One region of the Streptomyces sp. NPDC049879 genome, then DNA from elsewhere that is predicted to be linked to it. Evidence: riboswitches for the same ligand, from Rfam matches in the RefSeq annotation. Region 1 holds a riboswitch; each other region holds the start of a gene.
What was found. Region 1 has a riboswitch for cobalamin ahead of ACIBPC_RS11705 (fibronectin type III domain-containing protein). Riboswitches for the same ligand answer to the same signal wherever they lie in the genome.
Positions count from the first base shown of each region.

Region 1 (5,603 bases):
CGGGGCCGGTGATGCGGCGGACGCGGTGCTGCTGGCCCTCGGCGACGAGGACGTTCCCGGCGGGGTCGGCCGCGACGGCGTAGCCGCCCTGGACGCGGGCGCGCGTGGCGGGGAGGCCGTCGCCGCCGTATCCGGGTGTGCCGTCGCCCGCGACGGTGGTGATGGTCCCGTCCGGGTCGATCCGGCGGACGGCGCCCGGCTGCGAGACGTACAGCTCGCCCCCGGGACCGGCGGACACGCCGCCGGGCGAGAGGAGTTGCGCGCGGGTGGCGGGGCCGCCGTCGCCGCCGTGCCCGGCGGTGCCGTCGCCCGCGACGGTGCTGACGGTCCCGGTGGCGGTGTCCAGGCGGCGGACGCGCTGGTTGCCCGGGTCGGTGACGAGGACGCCGCCCGACGCGTCGACGGCCAGCGCGGCGGCCGAGCTGAACGAGAACGCGGCCTCGGTCGCGGGCCCGCCGTCGCCGGAGAACCCGGCGCGGCCCGTTCCGGCGAACGCGGTGACGACGCCGGTGTCCGGCGCGAGGGCGCGGACGCGCGACGCGTTGGTGTCGCTGACGTACGCCGTCCCGTCCGGGGCGACGGCGATGCCGCTGGGGGAGCCGATCCTGGCGTCGGTGCCGGGGCCGCCGTCGCCGGTGTCGCCGCGCGATCCGGTGCCGAGGACGGTGGTGATGGTGCCGGTGGCGGCGTCCACGCGGCGGACGCGGCGGTTGCCGGTGTCGGCGATCCACAGGTCGCCGTCGGGGCCGATCGCGACGGCGTTCGGGTCGCGGAGCGACGCGTCGGTGGCGGGGCCGCCGTCGCCGCCGTAGCCGCGTGTGCCGTTGCCCGCGACGGTGGTGACGGTCCCGGTGGCGGCGTCCACGCGGCGGACGCGCTGGTTGCCGGTGTCGGCGATCCAGATGTCGCCCGACGCGTCGGTGGCGACGCCGAACGGGTTGCTGAGCGCCGCGTCGGCCGCCGGGCCGCCGTCGCCGGAGAAGTCCTGGGCGCCGGTCCCGGCGAGGGTGGTGATCCGGCCGGGCACGAGGTGGGGGTCTGCCGCGGTGACGGCGACGGGCGCGGAGGGCGCCGAGGGCGCGGACGCCCCGGCGGCGTTCACCGCCAGGACGGTGAACGTGTACGCGTCCGCCGGGTCGAGGCCGGTGACGGTGGCGGTGGTGCCGGTGGCCGTGGCGGTGGCGCCGCCGGGCTCGGCGCGGACGGTGTACGAGGTGACGGGCGCGCCGCCGTCGTCGCCCGGCGCGCGCCAGGTGACGGTCGCCTCGCGGACGCCGCCGCGCGCCCGCACCTGGTCGGGGGCGGCGGGGGCGGTCGTGCCCGGCGCGGCGGGGACGACCGGGTCGCTGGGGGCGGACGCGGCGGACTCGCCCGCGCCGTTCAGGGCGCGGACGCGGAAGGTGTACGGGGTGCCGGGGGTGAGCCCGGGCACGGTGGCGGTGGTCGTGTCGCCGGGCACCTCCACGCGCGCGCCGCCGGGCGCGGCCTCGACGGAGTAGCCCGTCACGGGCGCGGTGCCCGCGGGGCGGTCCCAGGTGACGGTGGCGGCGGCGATCCCGGCGGCGGCGCGGACGCCCGTGGGGGCGGCGGGGACGCTCGCGGGGGGTGCCTCGCAGCACAGGACGTCCCAGTCGGGGGCCTGCCGTGGCTGCGGGGCCTGGGCCTCGGCGCCGCGTGTCTCGACGTAACGCCAGCCGTCCACCGAGCCGTTGGCGAGGCGGCGGGTGCCGGGGCCGACGCCGGAGTAGGCCCAGCCGGGGCCGCGGGAGGCGTCGTGCGCCCAGTAGGACCAGTAGCGGGTGGTGCCGTCCGGGCGGGTCTCGCCGCAGCCGGTGGCGGGGTAGCCGTCGATGGCGCAGACGAGGCCGTTGGTGTGGAAGCGCACGGTGTGGCCGGTCAGCGTGAACATCTCGGCGCCGGTGGGCGGGCGGCCGGTGCCCCCGGTCGCGGTGCTGACGCAGGACCAGGTGACGGCGGGGGCGGGGCGTTCGCCGGCCAGGGGGTCGGCGACGGTGCCGAAGTCGATCACGAGCCCGGCGCGGCCGGAGGGCGCGCACTCGGCGGCGGTGCCCGTGTCGGCCGTGGCGGGGACGGTCTGGACGAGGAGGCCGAGCAGCAGCAGGAGGAGGACGGCCGGGAGGGCCCGTCGCCGCGCCGGGGCGCGGTCGAGTCTTCGTGCGGCCGGTCCGTCCATGGGGGTCCCCTCCCGAGTGCGCCGCGCGTGTCCCGGGGAGGAGGGAAGGCATCCGGCGCGGGGGCGGCCGGGCGTCTTCGCTGTCCGCAGTCCACGACGGATGTCGACGAAGCATCACCGCGCCGAGGGCGATCCGACTCGCACCCCGCCGGGACGGCGGGATGCCCACGGTTGCGGGACAGTGCCGGAATTCGACCGGCTTCTCCCACGGCATGGCACCACATGTCCGTTCCGATGGCCGGGCGGTACCCGGGGGTGACCGTGAACTGACCGTCGCGCGGGCTGTCTTGCGCGGGTCCGATCGTCAACCGACCGTCGAATCGAACGGATGTCACTGTGGCACACTCCGATTCGCAGGACAACCGGCCCTGGCGCCGGGCGGTGTCCGCGATGCGAGCGGTGTGGTGCGCGGCCCCCGGCGGCCCTCTAGGCTGGCGGCAGCAGCTGGTCCGCCCTGCCCGCCAGGCAGGCGCGTCGTAAGAGGGAACCCGGTGGGAATCCGGGACTGCCCCGCAGCGGTGAACGGGAACGACCGCCGTCATACAGCACTGGGCCCCCCGGGCCCGGGAAGCGACGGCCAGTAGGAGTCCTCCCCGTGAGGACGCGCCCGTGAGTCCGAAGACCTGCCCGCTGCCCGTGCGCGGCCCGCCGCGCGCGGACATCCCGGTGACCCCGAGGGCGGGTCGGCGTGCACACCAGGCGGACGGCCGTGCCATGGCGATGGCACGCGGTACACCGTCGCCGCCAGGTCGTCACCCCTTCGCGCCCCTCCCCCGCCGGGATGGTCAGGACACACGCTCGCGAAGGAGAGATCCGTGACATCCGAGTCCGCAGCCGCGGCACCGCAGGCCACCGTCCACGGCTACCCCAGGCAGGGGCAGAACCGGGAACTGAAGAAGGCGATCGAGGGCTACTGGAAGGGCCGCGTCACCGCCGAGGCCCTCCGCGCCACCGCCGGAGAACTGCGCCGCGCCAACTGGCGGCAGCTCGCCGACGCAGGCATCCACGAGGTGCCCACCGGCGACTTCTCGTACTACGACCATGTGCTCGACACGACCGTCATGGTCGGCGCGATCCCCGAACGCCACCGCGCCGCCGTCGGGGCGGACGCGCTGGACGGCTGCTTCGCCATGGCGCGCGGCACGCAGGACGTGGCGCCGCTGGAGATGACCAAGTGGTTCGACACCAACTACCACTACCTCGTCCCCGAACTCGGCCCCGACACCGCGTTCACCGCCGACTCCGCCAAGCAGACCGCGGAGCTGCGCGAGGCCCTCGCCCTCGGCCTGGCCGCGCGCCCGGTGCTGGTCGGCCCCGTCACGTACCTCCTGCTCGCCAAGCCCGCGCCCGGGGTGGCCGACGGCTTCGAGCCGCTCTCGCTGCTCGACCGGCTGCTGCCCGTCTACGCCGAGGTGCTCGCCGACCTGCGGGCGGCGGGCGCCGCGTGGGTGCAGCTGGACGAGCCGGCGCTCGCCGCCGACCGCACGCCCGCCGAACTGGACGCCGCCGCCCGCGCCTACCGGGTGCTCGGCGGGGCCGCCGACCGGCCGAAGCTGCTGGTCGCCTCCTACTTCGACCGCCTCGGCGAGGCGCTGCCCGTGCTCGCGAAGGCGCCCGTCGAGGGCCTGGCACTGGACTTCACCGGACGGGCCGCCGCGAACCTGGACGCGCTCGCCGCCGCGGGCGGGCTGCCGGGCAAGCGCCTCGTCGCGGGCGTCGTGGACGGCCGCAACATCTGGATCAACGACCTGGAGAAGTCCCTCACCACGCTGGGCACCCTCCTGGGCCTGGCCGACCGGGTGGACGTCGCCCCCTCCTGCTCGCTGCTCCACGTGCCGCTGGACACGTCGGCCGAGCGCTCCATCGACCCGCAGCTGCTGCGCTGGCTCGCGTTCGCCCGGCAGAAGACGGCCGAGACCGTGACGCTCGCCCGCGCCCTGGCGCACGGCACGGACGCCATCGCCGCCGAACTGGCCGCCAACCGCGCCGACCTGGCCTCCCGCGCCGGGTCCCCCCTCACGCGCGACCCGGCGGTACGGGCCCGTGCCGCCGCCGTGACGGAGGCGGACGCGCGCCGCTCCGCGCCGTACGCCGAGCGGGCCGCCGCGCAGCGTGCCGCGCTCGGCCTGCCGCTGCTGCCGACGACGACCATCGGCTCGTTCCCCCAGACCACGGCCCTGCGCACGGCCCGCGCCGACCTGCGCGCCGGGCGGATCGGCACCGCCGCGTACGAGGAGCGCGTCGAGGCGGAGATCCGCGACGTGCTGGCCTTCCAGGAGGAGGCGGGGCTCGACGTCCTCGTGCACGGCGAGCCGGAGCGCAACGACATGGTCCAGTACTTCGCCGAGCAGCTCACCGGCTACCTGGCCACCGACCACGGCTGGGTGCAGTCCTACGGCACCCGGTACGTCCGCCCGCCGATCCTGGCCGGCGACATCTCCCGCCCCGAGCCGATGACGGTCCGCTGGACGCAGTATGCGCAGTCCCTCACCGACCGCCCGGTCAAGGGGATGCTGACCGGCCCTGTGACGATGCTGGCGTGGTCGTTCGTCCGCGACGACCAGCCCCTCGGCGACACCGCGCGGCAGGTCGCCCTCGCCCTGCGCGACGAGGTGGCCGACCTGGAGGCGGGCGGCGCGGCGGTGATCCAGGTGGACGAGCCCGCGCTGCGCGAGACGCTGCCGCTGCGCGCCGCCGACCGCCCGGCGTACCTCGCCTGGGCCACCGAGGCCTTCCGCCTGGCCACCTCGGGGGTCGCGGCGGCCACGCAGATCCACACGCACATGTGCTACGCCGAGTTCGGCGACATCGTGGGGGCCATCGACGACCTGGACGCCGACGTCATCAGCCTGGAGGCCGCCCGTTCCCACATGCAGGTGGCCCGCGAGCTGGCCGCGCACGGCTACCCGCGCGAGGCGGGGCCGGGCGTGTACGACATCCACTCGCCGCGCGTGCCCGGCGTCGAGGAGGCGGCGGCGCTGCTGCGCGCGGGCCTGGACGCGATCCCGGCGGAGCGCCTGTGGGTCAACCCGGACTGCGGGCTGAAGACGCGTGACTGGCCGGAGACCCGCGCGTCGCTGGAGAACCTGGTCGCCGCCGCCCGTACCGTCCGCGCCGGACTGCCGGGGCGCGGCGCCTGACCGGCGGCCGGGGGCCGGACTGCTCGGGGTCCGGCCCCCGGCACGCCACCACCGCCCGTGCCGTCGCGCGGAAGGGCCGGTGAGTTCCCGGCGGCAGCGGAATTTCCCGGTTTTCCTCCGCGAAGGGAAACGCGCGCATTTCGTACGGCGAATCCCGTCGGCGCGTACCGCGAGCTGCCGCGAGAACGCCGGACGTCCTTTCCCCGATACCGGAATCCGGAACGGAAACAATGTCTTCCGCGCCGGGTGAATTGTCGTTACCCTCCACC
Region 1 is NZ_JBITKT010000003.1:143,229-148,831, forward strand. It holds gene ACIBPC_RS11705 (fibronectin type III domain-containing protein) at 1-2,194, opposite strand, end outside; cobalamin riboswitch at 2,303-2,432, opposite strand; cobalamin riboswitch at 2,672-2,819, shown strand; gene metE (5-methyltetrahydropteroyltriglutamate--homocysteine S-methyltransferase) at 3,010-5,334, shown strand.

Region 2 (5,603 bases), on a different contig from region 1:
TCCCGGCCAGGCCGTCGCCGCACAGGTCGCGGGCGAACTGCAGCTCGGCCGCCACCGCCTCGCGCAGCATCTCGGTGACCTCGCGCTCCATCTCCTCGTCGAAGAGGTCGGGCTCCTCCTGGCGGACGGTGTCCACCACGGCGAACGCGAAGTCCATGTGGCAGCTCTCGTCGCGGAACACCCAGTTGGTGCCGGTCGCCAGGCCGTGCAGCAGCCCGCGCGACCTGAACCAGTAGACGTACGCGAAGGCGCCGTAGAAGAACAGCCCCTCGATGCACGCGGCGAAGCAGATCAGGTTCAGCAGGAACCGGCGCCGGTCGGCCCGCGACTCCAGCTGCCTGATGTCCTCGACGGAGTCGATCCACTTGAAGCAGAACTGCGCCTTCTCGCGGATGGACGGGATGTTCTCCACCGCCGCGAACGCCTCGGCGCGGTCGTCCGGGTCGGGCAGGTAGGTGTCCAGCAGCGTCAGGTAGAACTGGACGTGCACGGCCTCCTCGAACAGCTGCCGCGACAGGTACAGCCGCGCCTCGGGCGAGTTGATGTGCTTGTACAGCGTCAGCACCAGGTTGTTCGCCACGATCGAGTCGCCGGTCGCGAAGAACGCCACCAGCCGCCCGATCAGGTGCTGCTCGCCGGGCGAGAGCTTCGCCAGGTCGGCCACGTCCGAGTGGAGGTCGACCTCCTCGACCGTCCAGGTGTTCTTGATGGCGTCCCGGTAGCGCTCGTAGAACGCCGGGTAGCGCATCGGGCGCAGCGTCAGCTCGAAGCCGGGGTCGAGGAGGTTCTTGACGGCCGCGTCGGACGCGGTGCGGGGGTCGGGGACGGTGGTCACTGGCAGGCCTCGCAGGACTCGGGGTTCTCCAGGGAGCAGGCGACGGCCTGCTCGTCGAGGGGGACCGCGGCGGGTGTGGGGACGGTGGCGACGGTGGCGGCGCGCGCGGACCTGGCGATCCGCGTCGCCGGGCGCGAGCGCAGGTAGTAGGTGGTCTTCAGGCCGCGCTTCCAGGCGTACGCGTACATCGAGCTGAGCTTCCCGATGGTCGGCGCGGCCATGAAGAGGTTGAGCGACTGGCTCTGGTCGAGGTACGGGGTCCGCGCGGCGGCCATGTCGATCAGCGCGCGCTGCGGCAGCTCCCAGGCGGTGCGGTACAGCTCGCGCAGCTCGGCGGGCAGGCCCGGCAGGTCGGCGACCGAGCCGTTCGCCTCGCGCAGGGCGGCGCGCGTGGTCTCGTCCCACAGCCCGAGCCGCTTCAGCTCGGCGACCAGGTACGAGTTCACCTGGAGGAACTCGCCGCTCAGCGTCTCGCGCTTGAACAGGTTGGACACCTGCGGCTCGATGCACTCGTACACGCCCGCGATCGAGGCGATCGTCGCGGTCGGCGCGATGGCGAGGAGCAGCGAGTTGCGCATCCCGGTGCGGGCGATGCGGGCGCGCAGCGCCTCCCAGCGCTCGGGCCAGGCGGGCGCGGCGTCGGCGTAGTGGTCCGGGTGGAGGACGCCGTCGGCGGTGCGGGTGTCGGCCCAGCCGCGGTGCGGCCCGTGCCGCTCGGCGAGGACGGAGGACGTCTCGTAGGCGGCCAGCATGATCCGCTCGCTGATCCGGGTGGACAGCTCGCGCGCGGCGGGGGAGTCGAAGGGCAGGCCGAGCCGGAAGAAGACGTCCTGGAGGCCCATCACGCCGAGGGCCACCGGGCGCCAGCGGGAGTTGGAGGTGGCGGCCTGGCCGGTCGGGTAGAAGTTCAGGTCCACGACGCGGTCGAGGAACGTGACGGCGGTGCGCACCGTCGCGTCAAGACGCTCCCAGTCCATCCCGCCGTCGGCGCCGAGGTGGGCGGCGAGGTTGACCGAGCCGAGGTTGCACACGGCGGTCTCGCCGTCGTCGGTGACCTCCAGGATCTCGGTGCAGAGGTTCGAGGAGTGGACGATGGCGCCGGGGCGCGCGGTCTGGTTGGCCGTGCGGTTGGCGGCGTCCTTGAAGGTCATCCAGCCGTTGCCGGTCTGCGCGAGGGTGCGCATCATGCGGGAGTACAGCTGGCGGGCGGGGACGGTCCGCAGGGCGAGGCCCTCCGCCTCGGCGCGCCGGTAGGCGGCGTCGAAGTCGTCGCCCCACAGGTCCACGAGGTGCGGCACGTCGGCGGGGGAGAACAGCGACCAGTCGCCGTCCGCCTCCACGCGGCGCATGAACTCGTCCGGGATCCAGTGGGCGAGGTTCAGGTTGTGGGTGCGGCGGGCCTCCTCGCCCGTGTTGTCCCGCAGTTCGAGGAACTCCTCGATGTCCGCGTGCCATGTCTCCAGGTAGACGCAGGCCGCGCCCTTGCGCCGCCCGCCCTGGTTGACCGCCGCGACGGACGCGTCCAGCGTGCGCAGGAACGGGACGATCCCGTTCGACTTGCCGTTGGTCCCCCGGATCAGCGAACCGCGGGCGCGCACCCGCGAGTACGGCAGGCCGATGCCCCCGGCGTGCTTGGAGAGGCGGGCGATCTGGTGGTAGCGGTCGTAGATGGAGTCCAGCTCGTCCAGCGGCGAGTCCAGCAGGTAGCAGGACGACATCTGCGGGTGGCTGGTCCCGGAGTTGAACAGCGTGGGCGACGAGGGCAGGTACGCCAGCGAGCTGGTCAGCCGGTACAGCTCGGCGACCTCGGCCAGCGCGCGCGGCGACTCGTCCTCGGCCAGGCCGCAGGCGACGCGCAGCAGGAAGTGCTGCGCCGTCTCGATGACGCGCCGGGTGAGGGGGTGGCGCAGCACGTACCGGGACTCCACGGTCCGCAGCCCGAAGTACTCGAAGCGGTCGTCGGCGCCGTCGGCGACCGCACGGTCCACGAGCGCGTCGAGATCCGCCGCGTGGCGCGCGACGAAGGAGGCGGTGCGGTCCGAGATCAGACCCTCGCGGTGACCGACCGTGATCGACGCGGAGAAGGAGACGGCACCCTGCCCCGCCGCCTCGTCGCGGACCGCCAGGGTCAGCAGCCGGGCCGCGAGTTTCGAGTACGCGGGTTCCTCGGCGATCAGCGCGGCCGCGGCGTCGATGGCGAGCGCGCGCAGCTCCTCGGGTCCCGCGCCGGGGTGCCTGCCCCTGCGGACGGCGGCGGCGACCCGGGCGGGGTCGGTCGCGGGAAGGTCGGCGGCCAGCTCGCCCAGGACGCGCGACAGCGCGTCTGAGGCCGGCTCCGCGGGGGCGACGGGTGCAGTGGTCACTGGGACGTGATCTCCCTCGAATCGCAGCGGATCTGAGGGGCGTTCGCGGGCGGGACCACCGGTCGCCTGCGGGCATGCGTGTAGTGGGGCAAACACATGCCGCACGCGTCCGCCGGCCCAACCCACGAGGCCCGGACGTGTTCGTGGAACTGCCGGCAGGTGCTCGGACTCGTGACGCGCGGCGAGGCGCGGCGCATCACACACCGTTGCGGGACAGCTCCGGATTCGCACCGGATTCCCCTGCGACGACAGCGAGATGAGCATACATCTTGTGTCGCGTGCGGCGGAGCCCCCTATATGTTGTGGTCGTCACGCGAGGGGTCGGACAGCTCGTGTGCGAACGCGTGAAGCCGCACGCCGGGCACCGGTTCCCAGTCGAGATCCGGCGCCCTGTCGAAGCCGAGCCGCCCGTACAGCCGGTGTGCAGTGTGCATCTGCGACTGACTCGACAGCACGACACGCCGCGCGCCGACCTCGCCCGCCCGGCGCAGGCACTCCCGGACGAGCGCCTCGCCCACGCCGCGTCCCCGCACCCGCGGGTCCACCGCCAGCATGCGGAACTCGGCCTCGCCGGGACCCGCCAGATCGGCGAACTCGCCGCCCCTGCCGACGAACGTGACGCTCCCGACGATCCGCCCCCCGCCCCCGTCCCCGTCCGCCGCGCCCGACTCCACGGCCACCAGCACGTCCGCGTGCGCCGCCCGCCGCACCGCGTCCCGCAGCTCCGCGAAGTACGGGTCGTCCGCGCCCTGGAGCAGCAGCCCGCCCTCCAGGTACACCCGCGCCGTGAGTTCCCCCGCGGCGTCCAGCTCGTCGTTCCGCGCTTCCCTGATCACGATGTCCATGAACACAGTGTGACCGAGGGGTCTGACAACCGGCCTCCGCCGGGACGCCCCCGGCGGAGGCGCGCTCAGCGCAGCCGCAGCACCCAGTACCCCGCCTCCTGTGCGACCACCTCGTAAACCCCGTCGGGGTTCATCCGGTGCGCGTAGAGCGTCAGTTCCTCGGCCGTCTGCGCCGGGTCCCAGTAGGCGATGTACTCGGGCGCGGGCCCGTCCGTGTTCCCGATCCAGAAGACGCGGCAGCGCGCCGTCAGATGCGCTATCGGCCGCACGTTGGCCGCCACCTCCGCGCCGTCCGGGATCACCGACAGCACCCGTTCCCCCGCCGCGGCCAGATGGCCCGGCCGGTAGGTCGCGGTGTGGGTGAGCCCGGCGACCGGCAGGGCCGTGCTCAGCGCCAGCGCGGCGGCCAGCACGCCCATCGGCAGCCGTTCCGCGTACGCCCGCAGCCACGGCCGCCGTTCGCCCGCCCGCGTACGCGCCACGGCGTCCACGAGCGCGAGCGCCACCACCGGCATCAGCACCGCGCTGTAGTGCCAGTCGGTGCCCCAGTAGTGCGGGTCGTCCGAGACGAAGCGCCAGCCCAGCGTGGGCAGCAGGACGAGCAGCAGCGGGGAGCGCAGCGCCAGCAGCCCCGTCGTGGGCACCAGCACCCACAGCAGCGTGCGCAGCTTCTGGTCGACGTCCGTGAACGCCGTCTGCACCGGCCCGCCGCCGTCCCCCACCTTGGACCAGTAGTCGTAGCCCCCGCCCGAGTTGAACGCCGGTATCAGCACCGCGATCGTCAGCAGGCACGCCAGCGCCGCGCACACCGCGAAGACCACCGCCCGCCGCACCACGCGCGGATCCGGCCCGCCGCGCGCCCGCAGCGCCACCACGGCGCCGATCGCGGCCGCGGTGAGCCCCAGGTCCTCCTTCACGACGAGCAGCGGCAGCGCCCACCACAGCGCCGCCCGGTACCGCTCCCGCAGCAGCGCCTCCAGCGAGAACGCGATCAGCGGCACGGCGAACGCGATCTCGTGGAAGTCGAAGTCCACGGCCCGCTGCACGCCCCACGACAGCCCGTACGCCGCGCCGACCGCCGCCCCCGTCGCCCGCCCCAGCAGGTACGCGGCCACCCGCGTCACCGGCACCACCGCGAGCGCGAACAGCGCCGCCTGCGCCACCAGCAGCGTCACCGGCGTCGGGAACAGCCGGTAGAACGGGGCGATCAGCGCCGTCACCGGGCTGAAGTGGTCGCCCAGCAGCGCGAAGTCCGGCCCCTTGAGGTCCGAGACGGGCAGCCGCAGCCCGGCGTAGGAGCGGACCGCCTGCTCGAATATCCCGAGGTCCCAGGAACGGTTCTCCCAGCGCAGGTGCCGCGTCACCGACACCGCCGTGTACAGCACCAGGAACACGGCGGCCAGCAGGTACGGATCGGCGCGCGGCCCCGGCCGGAAGGGGACGCGCCGCCCGGCTATCGGGCCCGCGTCGGCATCACGCTCGCCCGCGGCGGTGAGCGTCGTCATGTCCGCCCACCCCCCGGAGTGCCCCGCACCGCCACCTCTTCCCCTTCCGTCCCGC
Region 2 is NZ_JBITKT010000006.1:348,331-353,933, reverse strand. It holds gene ACIBPC_RS22325 (ribonucleotide-diphosphate reductase subunit beta) at 1-850, opposite strand, end outside; gene ACIBPC_RS22320 (ribonucleoside-diphosphate reductase subunit alpha) at 832-3,198, opposite strand; cobalamin riboswitch at 3,335-3,466, opposite strand; gene ACIBPC_RS22315 (GNAT family N-acetyltransferase) at 3,492-4,043, opposite strand; gene ACIBPC_RS22310 (DUF2079 domain-containing protein) at 4,109-5,548, opposite strand.
Region 2: it holds a riboswitch for cobalamin, as region 1 does, so the genes downstream of both, ACIBPC_RS22320 (ribonucleoside-diphosphate reductase subunit alpha) here and ACIBPC_RS11705 (fibronectin type III domain-containing protein) in region 1, are expected to answer to the same signal.

Region 3 (5,603 bases), 340 kb from region 1:
CGGCATCGGCGACACCGACTTCCTGGAGGCCGTCTGGTACCGGCGCTCCCTCGTCCTGCCCGCCGAGTGGACCGGCCGCCGCGTGCTGCTGCACTTCGGCGCCGTCGACCACGACGCGACGGTGTGGGTCAACGGGACCGAGGTCGTCCGCCACCGCGGCGGCTTCACGTCCTTCACCGCCGACCTCTCCGGCGTCGCCGAGCCCGGCGAGGAGGCCGTCATCACCGTCCGCGCCCGCGACCCGAAGTCCGGCCCGCAGGCGCGCGGCAAGCAGGCCCTGAAGTACGCCAACCACGACTGCAACTACACACGCACCACCGGCATATGGCAGACGGTGTGGCTGGAGCCGGTCGCCGACGTGCACCTGCGCCGCCCCCGGATCACCCCCGACCTGGCGGGCTCCGCGTTCCACCTCGAACTGCCGCTGTCCGCCAACCGCCCCGGGCACCGCGTGGTGGCCGTCCTGTCGGACGAGAACGGCGAGGTGGCGCGCGCGGAGGCCCGCGCCGACCTCGACCTGGCGCCCCGCCTCTACCTGCCCGTGTCCGAGGAGCGCCGCCGCGAGTGGAGCCCCGAGGACCCGCACCTCTACGGCCTGCGGCTGACCCTGCTGGACGCCGAGGGCACCGAACTCGACGCCGTCGACAGCTACGCCGGACTGCGCGCCGTCGGCATCCGGGGCAAGGCCGTCACGCTGAACGGCCGCGCCGTCTTCCAGCGCCTCGTGCTGGACCAGGGCTGGTACCCCGACGGGCTGATGACCGCGCCGAGCGACGAGGCCCTCGTCCGCGACATCGAACTGTCGATGGCGGCGGGCTTCAACGGCGCGCGCCTGCACCAGAAGGTCTTCGAGGAGCGCTTCCTGTACCACGCCGACCGCCTCGGCTACCTGGTCTGGGGCGAGTTCGGCGACTGGGGCGCCGAGGTGGGCGGCTCCTCCGGCGACAACCAGCAGCCCGACGCCTCGTACCCGGCGCAGTGGCTGGAGGCGATCGAGCGCGACTACTCGCACCCCTCGATCATCGGCTGGTGCCCGCTCAACGAGACCTACCAGAAGCTGCACGACCGCATCACGCAGCTCGACGCCGTGACCCGCGGCATGTTCCTCGCCACCAAGGCCATGGACACCACCCGTCCCGTCATCGACGCCTCCGGCTACGCCCACCGCGTCATCGAGACGGACATCTGGGACTCGCACAACTACGAGCAGGACCCCGGCCGGTTCGCCGAGGCCGTCTCGGGCCTCGCCGACGGGAAGCCGTTCGCCAACGCGTACTCGGACGGCGCCGCGTACTCGCTGCCCTACCGCGGCCAGCCGTACTTCGTCAGCGAGTTCGGCGGCATCTGGTGGGACCCCGAGGCCGCCGCCGACGCGGCGGGCGACGACCGCACCGAGTCCTGGGGCTACGGCGACCGGCCGCGCGACGAGGAGGAGTTCCAGACCCGCTTCGCGGGCCTCACCGGCGTGCTGCTCGACGACCCGGACATGTTCGGCTACTGCTACACGCAGCTCACCGACGTCTTCCAGGAGCAGAACGGCGTCTACCGCTTCGACCGCAGCGAGAAGCTGGACGTGGCGCGGGTGCGCGAGGCCCAGCTCCGCCCGGCCGCCATCGAGACCGACTGACGTCCCCCGCCGCACCGTTCCGGCCCCGTCCCACCCGCTGGGGCGGGGCCCGCGCGGGTGGTGCTCTGGCCGGGGCGGCGCGGACGGCCGTATCCTTGTGCGCAGTTCGCCCGTGTATCCGGGCGGGCGCCCCACAACTGAATGCGTGTACGGCGGAGGGAAGCCGGTGCGAATCCGGCGCTGACCTGCAACCGTGAGCGGCCCCCGCAAGGGTGGTGCCGTGAGCCGGAACGCTCACCGTGCGACGCGGACTTCTCTCACTGTCATGGTCTGCAGCGTGGAGCCCTCAGCCGTCCCGGCCCCCCGGCCCCTGCCGCCTCGTACCAGCCGTACGAACGCGCGTCAGGGGCCGCCGTGCCGGGACCCCCGGTGGGCCGGTTCCGGCTGCCCAACGGGAAAGGCACGCGATGTCCCGCCCCACCGTCAGAGCAGCCGTCACCGGCCTGCTCGTCGCGGTGCTCCACCTGCTGTGGCCCGCCGCGGCCGGGAGCGCGCTCGCGGCACGTCCGGCGGCGGCCGGGACGCCCGGGTTCTGCCCGGACGACTCCGGCGTCAGCGTCGTTGTGGACTTCCGCGAACTGGGCGGCGGCCGCGTCGTCCGCTGCGCGCCCGGCAGCCAGCGCGACGGCCTGGCGGCGCTGCGCAACGCGGGCTTCGACGTGGCCGGCACCGCCCGCTGGGGCGACTCGTTCGTCTGCCGCATCAACGGCCGTCCCGGCGTGGACCGCGAGCCGTGCGCCGACACACCGCCCGCCACCGCGTACTGGTCCTACTGGCACGCGGAGAACGGCGGGCCGTGGCGCTACAGCCAGCGCGGCGCGGTGAACCGGACGCCGCCGCAGGGCAGCATCGACGGCTGGTCCTTCCAGCTCGGCGTGGCGGAAGGGGAGTCGATCGCCCCCGGTGTCGCACCCCTGCGCGTCGGCACGCCCGCCGAACCGCCCGCCCCCGGCGGCGGTGGCAGTGGGGGCAGCGGCAGCGCACCCGATGCACCGCCCACCCCGCAGCCACCCGTTCAGGACCCACCGGCCACGGGCGGCGACAGCGGCGGCGCGGAACCCACCGGCGAACCGGCCGCCACCGACCCCGCCCCCGACGAGGAGCCGGAAGAGGCGGACGCGACCCCGCCGGACGAAAGCCCCACCCCCTCGCCCGACGCGACGCCGACCGGCGAACCGGCGACCGGAACCGCCACACCCTCCGGGCAGGCCGCCGGGGCCGACGGGGACTCCGACTGGGCCGGTGAGGACAGCGCCTACGCCGAAGCGGAGACCGACGGCTCCTCCGGCCCGTCACCCCTCACCCTCGGCGTCCTCGCCCTGCTGGCCGTCCTCGGCACCGGCGGCATCGTCACCGCACGCCGCAGGCGCCGCGCCGCCGCACCAGCCGACGACGCATGACACCCCCAGGCCCGCTGCCCCGTTCCCTGCACCCCGGAGCGTGGTGGCTGTGGGCCCTCGGGCTCGCCGTCGTCGCGGGACGGACCACCAACCCGCTCCTGCTCGCCCTGCTGCTCGCGGTCACCGGCTACGTCGTCGTGCGGCGGCGCACCGACGCCCCCTGGGCCCTGTCGTTCCGGATGTACCTGGTCTTCGGCGCCGTCATCGTCCTGATGCGCGTCGTGTTCAGGGTCGTCCTCGGCGGGGGACAGGGCGAGCACATCCTCTTCACCCTCCCCGAGATCCCGCTGCCCGACGCGGCCGCGGGCATCCGGCTGTTCGGCCCGGTCGCCGCCGAGGAGGTGCTCGGCGGCCTCTACGACGGGCTCCAGCTCGCCACCATGGTCGTCTGCGTCGGCGCGGCCAACGCGCTCGCCAACCCCAAGCGGATGCTCAAGGCCATGCCGGGCGCGCTGCACGAGATCGGGACGTCCGTCGTCGTCGCCCTCACCGTCGCGCCGCAGCTGATCGAGAGCGTCCAGCGGGTGCGCCGCGCCCGGCGGCTCCGCGGCGCGCGCGAACGCGGACGGCGGGCCCTGCGCGGCATCCTGATCCCGGTCCTCGAAGACGCCCTCGCCCGCTCCCTCGCCCTGGCCGCCGCCATGTCCTCGCGCGGCTACGGGCGCACCGGCACCGCCACTCCCCGCGCCCGCCTCACCGTCGGCGTCCTCGTCATCGCGGGGCTCCTCGGCATCGCCGCGGGCCTCTACGGCGTGCTCGACACCAACGCCCCCGGCTACCTCGGCGTGCCGATGCTGCTGACCGGCACCGCCGTCGCCGTGCTCGGCTTCGCCCTCGGCGGGCGACGCGTACGCCGCACCGGCTACCGCCCCGACCACTGGCGCGCCGGAGAACTGCTGACCGCCGCCTCCGGACTCACCGCCGCCGTCCTCATGTACGCCGCCTCCCGGACCGACCCCGCCACCCTCTACCCGGCCCTCTCACCGCTGACCTGGCCCGACGTCACACTCCTTCCCCTCCTCGCCGTCCTCGCCGGTCTCCTGCCCGCCCACCTGGCCCCGCCCCCACCCCCCACCCCGCCCACCCGGCCCTCCGTACAGCCGCAGCCCAGGGAGGCCGCCGCGTGATCCGCTTCGACCAGGTCGGACTCACCTACCACGGCGCCGACACGCCGACCCTCACCGGCGTGGACCTGTCCGTCGGCGAAGGCGAGCTGTGCCTCGTCGCCGGGCGCACCGGCTCCGGCAAGTCCACCCTCCTCGGCGCGGTCAACGGCCTCGTGCCCCGCTTCACCGGCGGCCTCCTCACCGGCACCGTCACCGTCGCCGGCCGGTCCACCGCCTCGGCGCCCCCACAGGAGTTCGCCCACCTCGTCGGCACCGTCGGCCAGGACCCCCTCGCCGGATTCGTCACCGACACGGTCGAGGAGGAACTCGCCTACGGCATGGAGCAACTCGCCGTCCCCCCGGCGACGATGCGCAAGCGCGTGGAGGAGACACTCGACCTCCTCGGCATCGCCGACCTGCGCCACCGCGCCCTGCGCACCCTCTCCGGCGGCCAGCAGCAGCGCGTGGCGATCGGCTCCGTCCTCACCGCCCACCCCGCCGTCCTCGTCCTCGACGAACCCACCTCCGCCCTCGACCCGACCGCCGCCGAGGAAGTCCTCGCCGCCGTCCTGCGGCTCGTCCACGACCTGGGCACCACCGTGCTGATCGCCGAGCACCGCATGGAACGCGTCCTCCAGTACGCCGACCGCCTCCTCCACCTCCCCGGCGACGGCACCGTCCGCGACGGCACCCCCGGCGAGCTGATGCCGGACCTCGCCACCGCCGACATCGCCCCGCCCGTCGTCCACCTCGGCCGCGTCGCGGGCTGGCACCCACTGCCCCTCTCCGTCCGCGACGCCCGCCGCCACGCCCCGTCCCTGCGCGAACGCCTCGCCGACCGCCTGCCGACCCCGCCGCCACCTCCCCCCGCCGACCGCACCCCCGCCCTCACCGCCCGGCGGATCACCGTGGCCTACGGCTCCACCGTCGCCGTCCGCGAGGTGGACCTCGCGCTGTACCCGGGCGAGGTGACCGCCCTCATGGGCCGCAACGGCTCCGGCAAGTCCTCCCTTCTCTGGGCCCTGCAGGGCTCGGGACCCCGCCGCTCCGGCGACGTGTCCGTCTCCGGCAGCGACCCCGCCTCACTGCCCGCCCATCGGGCCAGGACCCTCGTCGGACTCGTCCCGCAGAGCGCCGCCGACCTCCTCTACCTCCAGACGGTCGACGCCGAGTGCTCCCAGTCCGACGAGGAGTCCGAAGCCGCCCCCGGCACCTGCCGCGCACTGCTCGACCGGCTGGCCCCCGGCGTCCCCGGCGACCGCCACCCCCGCGACCTCTCCGAGGGCCAGCGCCTCGCCCTCGTTCTCGCGATCCAGCTCACCGCGGCTCCCGCCGTGATGCTCCTGGACGAACCCACCCGCGGCCTCGACTACCGGGCGAAGCGCGCCTTCGGCCGCGTCGTCCGCGACCTCGCCGACCGCGGCCATAGCGTCCTCACGGCGACCCACGACGTCGAGTTCGTCGCGGCCA
Region 3 is NZ_JBITKT010000003.1:482,404-488,006, reverse strand. It holds gene ACIBPC_RS13150 (glycoside hydrolase family 2 protein) at 1-1,627, shown strand, start outside; cobalamin riboswitch at 1,761-1,884, shown strand; gene ACIBPC_RS13145 (hypothetical protein) at 2,035-3,027, shown strand; gene ACIBPC_RS13140 (CbiQ family ECF transporter T component) at 3,024-4,154, shown strand; gene ACIBPC_RS13135 (ABC transporter ATP-binding protein) at 4,151-5,603, shown strand, end outside.
Region 3: it holds a riboswitch for cobalamin, as region 1 does, so the genes downstream of both, ACIBPC_RS13145 (hypothetical protein) here and ACIBPC_RS11705 (fibronectin type III domain-containing protein) in region 1, are expected to answer to the same signal.